Regions from separate parts of the Nocardia sp. NPDC023733 genome, predicted to be linked through region 2. Evidence: riboswitches for the same ligand, from Rfam matches in the RefSeq annotation. Region 2 holds a riboswitch; the other holds the start of a gene.
What was found. Region 2 has a riboswitch for cobalamin ahead of AB0F86_RS26090 (iron ABC transporter permease). Riboswitches for the same ligand answer to the same signal wherever they lie in the genome.
Positions count from the first base shown of each region.

Region 1: another riboswitch for cobalamin. It lies ahead of AB0F86_RS28795 (CbtB-domain containing protein); the one in region 2 lies ahead of AB0F86_RS26090 (iron ABC transporter permease).

Region 1 covers NZ_JBFAAN010000012.1:8,962-15,098, forward strand. Annotated here, with positions in the region: gene AB0F86_RS28780 (A/G-specific adenine glycosylase) at 1-494, shown strand, start outside; gene AB0F86_RS28785 (alpha/beta hydrolase) at 609-1,343, opposite strand; gene AB0F86_RS28790 (antibiotic biosynthesis monooxygenase) at 1,376-1,699, shown strand; cobalamin riboswitch at 1,726-1,875, shown strand; gene AB0F86_RS28795 (CbtB-domain containing protein) at 1,909-2,109, shown strand; gene AB0F86_RS28800 (CbtA family protein) at 2,100-2,870, shown strand; gene AB0F86_RS28805 (hypothetical protein) at 2,907-3,359, shown strand; gene AB0F86_RS28810 (OsmC family peroxiredoxin) at 3,364-3,801, opposite strand; gene AB0F86_RS28815 (SRPBCC domain-containing protein) at 3,858-4,304, opposite strand; gene AB0F86_RS28820 (multidrug efflux SMR transporter) at 4,360-4,680, opposite strand; gene AB0F86_RS28825 (NAD(P)H-dependent oxidoreductase) at 4,677-5,330, opposite strand; gene AB0F86_RS28830 (TetR/AcrR family transcriptional regulator) at 5,433-6,029, shown strand; gene AB0F86_RS28835 (DUF4240 domain-containing protein) at 6,067-6,137, shown strand, end outside.
Region 2 covers NZ_JBFAAN010000009.1:4,315-10,451, reverse strand. Annotated here, with positions in the region: gene AB0F86_RS26105 (ABC transporter ATP-binding protein) at 1-365, opposite strand, end outside; gene AB0F86_RS26100 (ABC transporter permease) at 341-1,201, opposite strand; gene AB0F86_RS26095 (ABC transporter substrate-binding protein) at 1,201-2,292, opposite strand; cobalamin riboswitch at 2,355-2,503, shown strand; gene AB0F86_RS26090 (iron ABC transporter permease) at 2,531-3,562, shown strand; gene AB0F86_RS26085 (ABC transporter ATP-binding protein) at 3,559-4,380, shown strand; gene AB0F86_RS26080 (ABC transporter substrate-binding protein) at 4,377-5,411, shown strand; gene AB0F86_RS26075 (nitroreductase family deazaflavin-dependent oxidoreductase) at 5,416-5,844, opposite strand; gene AB0F86_RS26070 (ROK family protein) at 5,855-6,137, opposite strand, start outside.

The sequences.
Region 1 (6,137 bases), on a different contig from region 2:
TCGCGTACGGGCAGCGAGTTCCGGTGGTGGACACCAATGTTCGCCGCGTGGTGGCGCGGGCGGTGCACGGCCGTGAACCCGGTAATCCGTCCTCGCGCGATCTCGCCGAAACCGAGGCGCTGCTGCCCACCTCGGTGCCGCGGGCCGCGAAGTTCTCGGCGGCGCTGATGGAACTGGGCGCGCTGGTCTGCACGGCCCGCAACCCCGACTGCGGCAACTGCCCGCTGCCGCGCTGCGCCTGGGTCGACGCGGGCAGGCCGGCCGCCGAGGTGGTGCGCAAGGTGCAGAAGTACGAGGGCACCGATCGGCAGGCGCGCGGCAGGCTGCTCGATGTGCTGCGTGATGCGTCGGGGCCGGTCGAGCGGGTGCGGCTGGACATGGCCTGGACGCGCGACCCGGGTCAGCGAGCTCGGGCGCTGGATTCGCTGCTGGTCGACGGGCTCATCGAGCAGACCGAGGACGGTTTGTTCGCCCTGGCCGGCGAGGGCGCCTGATATCCGCCGGTACCGTTCGACCTGCTTGCAGGCCAGGGGCAGGGTGCGGCGTGGGGACTTCCTCGAGGGTAGACACCCAGCCCCGCACCAGAAGCCGTCCGACCAGGCTGCGGCTCAGACCCGCGCCAGAAACCGTTCGACGTGCGCGCGGTATTCCTCGGGCCGCTCATCGTGAATCAGGTGCCCCGCCCCGGGAACTCGCACGTACTCCGCGTCCGGATGCACCTCGGCCATCGTCCGCATCTGCCCAGCCGGGGTGATGGTGTGCTCGCCCTCGATGAGCAATGCGGGAACGCGCAGCGATTTCCATTCGTCCCAGAAGTCGCGCGTTCCCCATTCCTCGGAGATCGCGCGGAAGGTGTCGACCTCGCCGTGGAGCCGGTAGCCGCTCGATTCGGTGAATGCCCGCAGGAAGTACCGCCCGGCCACCGGCCCGAAATAGTCGATCACGGCCTGCTCGTCGGGGAAGGGTTGCGGCCAGGAGTGGATGAGTTCGGCCCAGTGGGCGGCGGTGCGGCCGGTGAAGTCCGGGGCGATGTCCTCGACGACGATCGCGCGGACCCGCTCGGGATGGGTCGCCGCGAACACCCACCCGTGCAGCGCACCCATCGAATGCCCGATCACGATCATCGGTTCGGTGATCGCCGCCGTGTGCGCGGCGAGGTCGGCGACGAACGCCTCGGTGCTGAGCTCGGCGGGCGGAACACGACCGTGACCCGCGGCGTCGAAGGTGTGGACATGACCGAACTCGCGCAGCCACGGCACCTGATCCGACCAGGTACGCGCGCTTCCCATCAGACCGTGTAGCAGCAGAATCGGCACCCCGACCCCGCCTTCGTCGTACAGCACGCACCCGATTCTGCCCCGTATACAGTCGACTCATGGCTGTTGTGAAGATCAATGCGATCGAGATTCCCGAGGGCGCGGGCCCGGAGCTGGAGAAGCGGTTCGCCGCGCGGGCCCACGCGGTGGAGAACTCGCCCGGGTTCCTCGGCTTCCAGTTGCTGCGTCCGGTGGCCGGTGACAACCGGTATTTCGTGGTGACGCAGTGGGATTCGGAGGAGTCGTTCGCCGCGTGGCGTGACGGCCCGGCCCGCGCGGCGCACGCCGGTCACGGTGCCGACGGTGAGCGGCCCAAGCCGGTGTCGACCGGTGCGTCGCTGCTCGAATTCGAGGTCGTGCTGGACGTGCCCGCGAAGTCCTGATCGGGGCGTTTCCCCTGGATGTATTGACGCGCCCTGGCGGCGGCTGTCACAGTTCGAGGGAAATTACGCGAGGGTGCGCGGTAATCCGGTGAGATTCCGGAGCGGTCGCGCCACTGTATTCCGTGCCGGATTCCGGTGCGGACAGCCAGACATCGGCATCCTCGCCTATCGCTTCGATCGCGGGACGCGCATCCCGGAGGAGGACCCGAATGGCTATCGCGCATTCACCCAGCCGGTCTACCGGCCTCGACACCCTGGCAACCGTGCTGGTCACGGTCGGTGTCGTTCTTCTTGCACTGCTCACGCTGTACCTGGTCGGTTTCGATCAGGGGGCCGTCTCGCGTAGCGGGATGTTCCTGCACGAGCTGATGCACGACGGACGTCACCTGCTCGGTGTCCCGTGCCACTGACCGGATCCTTCAAAACCCTGCTGTTACGTGGTCTGCTGGCCGGTCTGATCGCCGGTCTGCTGGCCGCGACAGTGGGCTATTTCATCGGTGAGCCCCATATCGAGGCGGCGATCGCCATCGAGGAAGCCGGTTCCGGCGGGCATTCGCACGGGACCGTCGAGGACCAGGCGCACGATGAAGAACCGCTGGTCAGCCGATCGGGGCAGCAGGCGGGTCAGTTCCTCGCGCTCGCCTTGGCCGGTATGGCGTTCGGGGCGATCTTCGCCGCCGTGGTGAACGTGGCTCGCCGTTTCACCGCGCTGAGCGGCCCCCGATTGTCGCTGACCGCAGCGGGATTCGCGTGGGTGGCGATCGTCGCGGTGCCGTTCTTCAAGTACCCGGCCAATCCACCGGCGGTCGGCGACCCGGAAACCATCGACCAGCGCACCTGGCTGTGGGTGGCCGTCGTCGTGCTCGGCCTGCTCGCGGTCGCGGCGGCCGTCGCGGCCTATCGCGCGCTGGCCGGTCAGCTCGACTCGTTCCGGATCGTTGCCGCGGTAGCCGCGTTCGTGCTGGTCACCACGGTCGGTTACGTGCTGCTGCCGGGGGTGAACGAGGTCTCCGACGATTTCCCGGCGACGCTGCTGTGGCAGTTCCGGGTGGCCTCGCTGGCCGAAACCGCAACCCTGTGGGCGGCTCTGGGACTGGCGTTCGCCGCGCTCACCGAATGGTCGAGCGCGCGTAGCACTCCGGTAGCACGCGAGGTCGCTACCTCGGGGTGATCCTCGTGAGTACCGCGGGAGGGCAGTGTCGGCATCATGACCGACACTGCCTTCTCTGTTTCCGTCGCCCGTCCGGGCGCGGTGCGCGTGGCCTTCGCCGGGCTGGTCACCGCGCTGGCCGCCGGAGTCGCCGAAGGACTGCTGCGTGCCGTGCGCGGTGGGACCGAATTGGGCGCCACCGCGACGGGTCTGCTGCCCCGGCTGGCCATCTACCTGGTGGTGCTCGGGGTCGCGATGCACATGGCCAACGGCAGCCGGGTGTCGCGGGCCCTGCTCACCGTCGGTATCGGGATGATCGGATTGGTCTCGCTCATCATCGAACCGCTGGCTGTGCTGCTTTCCACCGACGATTTCGGCGCCCTGTTCGGTGGGCTCGCGCCCGATTCAGCTGTCCTCGTCGCCTGCCGGGCGGTGCACATCCTCGCGGTGGTGATCGCGATTCCGGCGATGTACACCCCGGCGGCGCACCGCTGGTTCACCCAGCGGTGAGTGTTCAGATGAGTTCGGCGTCCAGTTCCACCTCGGCGACACCGGCGAGCGCCTTGCTCACCGGGCAGCCGTTCTTGGCCGCGGTCGCCGCGGTGTAGAAGCCCTCGGCGTCGATCCCCGAGGCGACGGCGCGCACGGTGAGCTTGATCTTGCTGATCCGGAAACCGCCCGCCGGGTCGGGGCCGAGGGTCACGTCGGCGGTGACGTCGAGGCTCTCCGTGGTACCGCCCACGTTGGCGAGCTCGGCCGAGAGCGCCATCGAGTAGCACGACGAATGCGCGGCCGCGATCAGCTCTTCGGGGCTGGTGCCCTCGGCGGTGTCGGCCGTGCGCCGGGGCCAGGACACGTCGAATTTGCCGAGACCGGAGCTGACCAGCTCGACCTGCCCTGAGCCGTCCTGCAGCCCGCCTGCCCAGAGTGTGCGTGCGCTACGAATCGCCATCACGTTCCTTTCGCCTCAGTCGAGAAATGTGTGTGCGATACCGAACCTACGTGAGCTCAGACCGGGATACTCGTCACTTCGTCGAGGCGTTCCAGCTTCTCCGGCCACACCTGCTGATGCAGGTCACGGATGGCGGCGGTGGGGAAACCGGAGTGCCGCAGCCGCAACCTGATGCCGCGTGGTTGTTTCAGGAATTCGGCGGCGACCACGGTCTCCACCCCTTCGGTCGCGGCGGTGACCCAGGTGAACTCGATCCGGCGGTTGGCTTCGAGCGTGAGGATGCGGCCGTAGTGCGGGTTGCGTTTCTCGGCCGAGCCGGTGTCGAAATAGAGGGGCTCGTTCACGGCGGGTCGCATCAGAACCGATCCGGGGACGGCCAGCCACAGGTCGAGGCCTTGGGTCCAAGCCGCGTACAGCAGGCTCGGCTGGGCCTTCATGACTCGCTCGACGGTGAGCTCGTGGGGCCGAGTGGACAGGTCCGGGGGGCGAACTGGCTGGTCCATCAGCCGACCCTACCGGTCAAGTGCCCGCCGAGCCCGCATCGGGTGTGCCACAGGGTCACTCGGGGTTGGTGACGCGCGCGAGCACGATGCCACCGAGAATCAGCGATAGGGCGAAGACCCGGCCCGCGCTGAGCGGGTCCTTGTGCACGAGCACGCCGAGACCGATCGCTCCGAGTGCGCCGATCCCGGTGAACACCGCGTATGCCGTGCCGACCGGAAGGGTCTGCATGGCGCGCGAGAGCAGGTAGACCGCCAGCGAGCCGAGCGCGATGCACAGCAGGGTCGGGCCGAGTCTGGTGAAGTTCTCGGTGGGTTTGATGGTCTGCGACCAGGCGATTTCGACCAGCCCGGCCACGCCGAGCAGGATCCAGTTCATCGCGTGTAATCCTTTGCGAGCAGGCGTACTTCGGCGATGGCGGCGTCGAGTGAGGCCTCGTGCTCGGTACGCAGGTGGGCAAGGTTGGGGTCCGAGACAGCGTTGGCCAGTTCGGCATTGACGAAAACGGTGTCGGTGACGGCGTAATGGCCTGCGAAGAAGTCGCGCAGGTAGCGCTCCTGATAGTCGAACGCGGCTTTCGGCGCACCGGGCGAGTAGGCGCCGCCGCGGGCGGACACGACGACGAAGCGCCTGTGCCCCAGCGACATACGCGGGAAGGTCACCTGATCGAGCCAGGCCTTGAGCGTGGCGGGGATCGAGTAGTTGTACATCGGGGTGCCGATGAGGATGACGTCGGCGGCCAGCAATTGCGCGAGCAGGGGTTCGACGATGCGCCATGCGGCGCGGGCGGCGGGCGTGACGGCGAGGTCCGGCAGGCGATCGAGATCGGTACTCCCCGCCGCGAGGACGGCATCGCACAGCTCGGTCCACCCTTCGTCGATGAACGGTGCGGGGTCGGTGGCGAGGTCGCGGTAGGTGTAGTCGCCCCCGGGCTCCGCTTCGCGCCAGGCCCGCACGAATTCCGCGCCGAGCCTGCGGCTGAGGGAATTGGTCCTGGCGCTGGCGTCGAGGTGCAGCAGGTGGGTCATATCGAGCCTTTCAATAACCGGACATTGTGTCCGCTTGGTTCGACGATAGAACACAAATGGACACCTTGTCCACATTTGTGTTTCTCGGTTAGAGTCGACCCCATGGAGCCTCGATCCGACCTGCTCACCGGCACGGCACCACCACCCGAACGCACCGATGCCGCCCGCAACCGCGCCAAAGTGCTCGCCGCGGCGGCCGATCTCTTCGCCACCCGCGACCCGCGCACCGTCACCATGGACGACATCGCCAAGGCCGCGGGCGTCGGCCGGGGCACCCTCTACCGCCGCTACCCCGACCGCAACGCCATCGCCGTCGCCCTGCTCGACGAACACGAACGCGCCGTCCAGGAGCAACTCCTGCGCGGCGAACCCCCGCTCGGCCCGGGCGCGCCCCCCGCCGAGCGCCTCGCCGCGTTCTATGCCGCGATGATCGAATTGCTCAGCGCCCACGCACATCTGGTGCTCGGCGCCGAGACCGGCGGGGCCCGCTTCGCCACCGGCGCCTACGGGTTCTGGGCACTGCACGTGCGGGCCCTGCTCGTCGAAGCCGGTATCCCCCAGCCTGATTCGCTGATCGATACCGTCCTGGCCCCCTTGGCGGCCGAGGTCTACCTTCAGCAGCGCGAACGCGGCTTGTCCCCGGAGCAGATCACGGCAGGTTTGTCGGTCCTCGCTCACCGGTTGCTCGGGGCCGGGTAGGCGCGATGTGTCGGTGGCTACGGCTACCGTCGCGCGGGTGAGGACACTTCCTACCGATGCCGAAGTCGACCGGTTCTGGGCCATGATCGAATCCGCCTGGGGTGCCTG
Region 2 (6,137 bases):
AGGCCCACCTCGGCCAGCGCGGACCGCCCACGCTCGGCGGCGTCGCGGCCGGTGAGTCCGAGCACCACGTTGTCGAGCACCCGCGCCCAGGGCAGCAGCCGCGAATCCTGGAACACCACCGCGCGCCGTCCGGGAACGGTGAGCTCTCCGGAGCCCGGTACCTGCCCGTCGAGTTCGGCCAGGGCGCGCAACAGTGTGCTCTTACCCGACCCGCTGCGCCCCAGCAACGCCACGAATTCTCCGCGACGGATCGCAATATCTATACCCCGCAATATGACGCGCTGCCCGAAGCCGCGAGTGAGGCCCCTGGTCCGCACCACCGCGCGGTCGTCGTGCTCGATCAGTCGCCCAACGTCTGTCGCCATGCCAGCACCTTCCGTTCTGTTGTCCGCACGGCGAGGTCGCCGAAGAGTCCGAGAAGTCCGTAGATCACCAGGCCGACGACGATCACGTCGATCTGCCCATAGGTGCGCGCCTGGGTCATCAGGTATCCGATGCCGCTGGTCGCGTTCACCTGTTCGACGACAACCAGCGCCAGCCACGAAATGGTGACCGCGAGCCGCAGCCCGAGGAAGAAGCCGGGCAGCGACCCGGGCAGTGCGACGCGGCGCAGGAATCCCCACCGCGACAGCCCGACCGTCTCGGCCAGCTCCACATAGCGCGCGTCCACACCGCGCAGGTACGCGTGGGTATTGAGGTAGATCGGGATCAGCACGCTGGTCGTGATGACGATCAGCTTCATCTCCTCGCCGATCCCGAACCACACGATGAACAGCGGGATCAGCGCCAACGTCGGAATGGCGCGCTTGATCTGTACGGGGCCGTCGACCAGCGCCTCCCCGATTCGGCTCAACCCGGCGATCAGTGCCAGCACCACCCCGATCACCACACCGAGCACCAGCCCGATCGCCGCGCGTTGCAGCGAGGTGAGCAGATTGGACTGCAGTCGCCCGTCCGCGATCAGCTCCCCCGCCGTCCGCGCGACCGTCCACGGCGCGGGCAGGGTCTCGGGATCCAGTGCACCAGTGGCCGATCCGGCGACCCAGGCGCCGACGAGCAGCGCCGGACCGAGCGCGAAACCGAACGGGATGGGCTTGCCGGGGCCGAGCCTTCGCTTCCCGCGTCCGCGCGGAGCCAATTCGGGTTCGCCGGTCCGGTGTGCGCGCACGCGCCGCAGCACACCGGCTTCGAGGGTCGCCATCAGCTCACCGCCGGGGCGAAGGCTGCGCCGCTGGCGGTGACGGCTTCGGTGACCGCCGCGTCGAACCGCAGGTCGAAACCGTCTGCGGCGGTGATCTTCTTCGGCAATTCACCGGCGGCGTCGATCGCGTCGATCGTGCTCTGCTGACGCGCGACCAGCTGCTGGTCCAGGTGCGGGAATGTATAGGTGCCGAGCGATTCCACGATCCGCCGCGCGTCGTCTGGGCTCACCTTCTGGTTGCGCACGTAATAGGCGTCGGCCCATTCCGCGCTGTGGGTGTTGGTCCAGTGCCAGGCCCGCACGAACGCGCCGACCAGGGCCCGGGTCGCGGCCGCTTTCGCCGGATCCTGCACCACGGCGCGCCGCGCGTACACATAGGCGAGCCCGCTGTAGATGCCGCTCGTCTCCGAATCCGGAATCAGCGACGTGCCGGGAGTGCGCAGCAACCTGGTCACATTCGGTTCGATCAGCGGCGCCACATCGACCTGCCCGGTGCGCACCGCGTCGAGGAACTCCGCGAGCTGCAACCGGATCAGTTGCACGTCACCGGTTTTCAGACCCGCCTTGCTCAGCGCTTTCAACACCGCCGCCTGCTGGGCGGTGCCCTCGGCGTAGGCGATATTGCGCCCCTTCAGGTCCGTGAGCTTCGTGATCGACAAACCCGGAGCGACAGCGAGTTTCAGCGCCTGCGGGTTGGTCTGGTAGGAGCCGACGATCGGTACGTCCTGCCCCGCCGCGAGTGCGTGGATCGGCGGTACGTCACCGACCTGGCCCACATCGGCCGCGCCGGCCCGGAAGGCCTCCAGGATCGCGGGCCCGCCGACGAAGTTCGCGAACTCGATCTTGAACGGCAGCTTGTCCAGCTCGCCCGAGAGCCGAAGCGCGTTCTGCAACCGCTCCTGCTGGTCGGCGACCACGAGGGTGGTGCCCGGCGGAACCTCGGTGGGCAGCGGCGCGTCGGGGGTGCCGAGCGGCTTGTCGTCACCGCCCGCGCATCCGGTCAGGCCGAGAGTCGCGGCGGTGGCCACCGCGAGGAACGCGGCGGTGACGCGGCCACGCAGGCCGTGCGCAGAGGTGTTCGGTCGGTACATACCCGGATTCAAGCAACCGGACAAACCGGCGAACACCCTTTGCCTTACCGTGAGCCGAACCCGGCGCTGTGCCGGCACCCGGTGCCGCGCTACAGTCGGTGGGTCATCCCCGGTGGGTGCGGGAATCCGGTGCAATTCCGGGACGGTCGCGCCACTGTGATCGCCTCACGGCGAAAGTCAGACCTCCCTCGCCGGGCACCCTCTGAAAGGGCCGCGCCTTGCCTCTGGAGAACCCGCGATGATCCGTGCACGGATCTCGCTCGCACTACCCGTGCTCGCGGTGCTGCTGCTGGTCGCCATGATCGCCGCCACCGGCTTCGGCGCGGAGACCGTTCCCGTGCGCGCGGTACTCGACACCCTCGGCGCCCGGCTCACCGGAACCACCCCCACCGACCCCGGTATCGACACCATCGTCTGGCAGCTGCGCGTCCCGCGCACCATCCTCGCCGCCGTGGTCGGTGCCGGTCTCGCGGTGGCGGGCGCCGCGATGCAGACCCTGGTTCGCAACCCGCTCGCCGACCCCTACCTGCTCGGCGTCTCCTCCGGCGCGGCCGTCGGCGCGGCGGCCGTCATCACCTCCGGCCTGTTCGCGGGTGCCGGCATGTGGGCGCTGTCCGGCGGCGCGCTGGCCGGCGCTTTCGGTGCGGCGACCCTCGTCTTCCTCATCGCCCTGGCGCAGGGCGGGCTCACCCCGTTGCGGCTGGTGCTCACCGGTACCGTGCTCGGCTCGGCCTTCGCCGCCTGCAGCAGCTACCTGGTGTTCCGCAGCACCGATCCCGCCGCCGCCGAATCGGTGCTGTTCTGGTTGCTCGGCAGCCTCGCGGGCGCCGATTGGCCGACCCTGGCCCTCCCACTGACCGTCGTCGCGCTCTGTGCCACGATCCTGGTCGCGATCGCGGGCTGGCTCGACGCCCTCACCCTCGGCGCCGACACCGCCTCCTCGCTCGGGGTTCCGGTGACCGGCCTGCGGATCGGGCTGTTCGTGCTGCTCGCCGTGCTCGTCGGTGTGCTGGTCGCGGTGTCGGGTGGGATCGGTTTCGTCGGCTTGGTCGTGCCGCATGCCGCGCGCATGATCGTCGGCCCACGGCATCGCGATCTGTTGCCCGCCTGCGCGCTGTGCGGGGCGCTGTTCCTCGTCGTCGCCGATGCCGCCACCCGGGTGCTGGTGCGCCCCACCGAGATTCCGGTCGGTGTCCTCACCGGCCTCATCGGCGCCCCCACGTTCCTTCTGCTGATGGGCAGACGCCGCTACCGATTCGGCACCTCATGAGTTCCCACGAACCGGCCCCCGAGCCGCCGCCTCTCGAACACGGCAGACTCCATGCGCGCGAGCTCGCCTGCGCCATCGGCCGGCGCACTGTTCTCGCGGAGGTGGACTTCACGATCGAGCCGGGTGAGACCGTCGGCTTCGTCGGCCCCAACGGCAGCGGCAAAACCACGCTGCTGCGCACCTTGTCCGGTGTGCACCGACCCCGTTCCGGCCGGGTACTCGTCGACGACCAGGTCCTGCACGATCTGCGGCCCCGCCGCCGCGCCGCGACCGTCGCGCTGGTCGCCCAGGACGAGATACCACCCGACGACATGCTGGTCGGTGAGGTCGTGGCGCTGGGGCTCACCCCATACCTGCCGCCGTGGGGTCTGGAGGCACCACGCGAACAACAGCGGGTGACACAGGCTTTGGCGTCGGTCGACCTGCACGGCTTCGCCGGACGACCGGTGCGCCGGCTCTCCGGTGGCGAACGTCAACGGGTCCTGCTGGCCCGTGCACTCGTCCAGAACACCCCCGTCCTGCTGCTCGACGAGCCGACCAACCATCTCGATGTCACCCATCAGCTCGAATTGCTCACCCTGGTCCGCGGTCTGCGCCGCACGGTGGTGGCCGCTCTGCACGACCTTTCGCTGGCGGACCGCTATTGCGATCGGATCATCGTGCTACACAAGGGTTCTGCGTACCCACCCGCGCCACCAGCCGACGCGCTCTCCCCCGCCGTCGTCGCCGAGGTGTTCGGTGTCGACGCCAACCGCGTCCGGCATCCGGTCACCGGCGAGGACCACCTGTTGATCACCCCGCGAGAGGCACGACGATGAACACGAACCTCGGCCGTATCCTGGCCACCACCGCACTCGCCGCCGTACTCGCGGCGTGCGCCGGAACGTCCGCCGAATCCGCGACCGCCGTGACGGTGCGCAATTGCGGTGTGGAGACCCGTTTTCCGGCACCCGCGCAGCGCATGTTCGTCAACGACGGCAATCTCATCTCCATGGTGCTGGCACTGGGTGCCCAGGATCAGGTGGCGGCGGTCTCCAGCGTCAAACGTGACGCGGCCACACTGCGCACCCACTACGGTGCCGAGGTCGTCGACGGCCTCAACGATGTCGCCCCCGAATACCCTTCGCGCGAAACGGTTCTCGCCCAACGCCCCGACGTGATGCTCGCCGGTTGGAGCTACGGCTACGACGAGGCGAGCAACCTCACCCCCGCCTCCTTGCGCAAGGACGGCATCGCCGCCTACGTACTCACCGAGAGTTGTCGCCAGGCCGACGGGGGCGCCGCACGCGGCACCGTCGAGCCGTGGACGGCGTTGCGTACCGACCTCACCGATCTCGGTGTCATCACCGGCCGCACCGCCCGCGCGAGCGAAGTCACCGCCGATCTCGACACCAGGCTGGCGGCCCTGGCGGCCGCTCCGAAACCGGCGAAGGCTCCCACCGTCTTCCTCTTCGACAGCGGCACCGACACCATCTACTCGAGCGGGAAATTCGGTGCGCCTCAGGCGATCCTGGAGGCGGCGGGCGCCCGCAACATCCTCCACGACGTCGCCGACACCTGGACCAAGGTCTCCTGGGAGCGCCTGGCCGCCGCCGACCCCGACGCCATCATGTTCGTCGACTACCCCGGCCAGACCTACGCGCAGAAGGTCGACCTGCTGCGCGGCAAGCCCGGCATCGACAACCTGCGTGCGGTGCGGCAGAGTCGCTTCTTCAACCTGCCCTACGCCCTGTGGACGAGCGGACCGCTCAACATCGACGCCGCCGAGCAGATCCGCAAGCAATTGGAGGCCTGGAACCTGGTGCCCGCCTCGACCGTGGTCCCACGCGCCGACGACGCGGTTCGCTGACCGGTCAGCGCGGGGTGAGCAGGACCAGCGGGATCTCGCGGGTGGTCTTGGTCTGGTAGTCGCCGTATCCCTTGTACGTCGCGACGACCTGCGGCCACAGGTCTGCCCGTTCGGCTTCCGTCGCCACGCGGGCGATCATCGGCGTGCGCGGACCGCTCTGTACGGCCACCTCGACCTCGGGGTTGTCGCGCAGGTTGAGGAACCAGGCGGGATGGGTGGGATCGCCGCCGCGCGAGGCGACGACGACGATCCGGTCTTCCTCCAGAATAGGAGCCGTGAGCATCACCGAACGCGGCTGACCCGACTTGCGGCCGATCGTGGTGAGTTCGAGCGACGGCATCCCCATCACGGTCTTGCCGATCCGCCCACCGGTGACGGTGAGCAGGGCACGGTGAACACCGTTCATGATCTTCAGCTGCAGGTCACTTGGCATATCGGCAAATCTACTCGGTGCTCGCACGCAGGTCAGGCGTTTGCGCGCGGGCCAGGGTCTGCAACGGATCGGTGAGCAGCTCGGCGAAGGCCAGTTCGGCGGCGCCGACGAGCGGGGCGTCGTCGGCGAGCGCGGAGGTGCGCAACCGGACCCGCTCGCGGACCGCCAGCAGCCCGTCGACCGCCAACCGGCTGCGCACCTGCGCTGCGGCGGCCAGGTAGATCTCGCGCAGGACCCCACCGAACACCACCATGGTCGGGTTGAACACGTTGACGAGGTTGGCCACCCCGTAC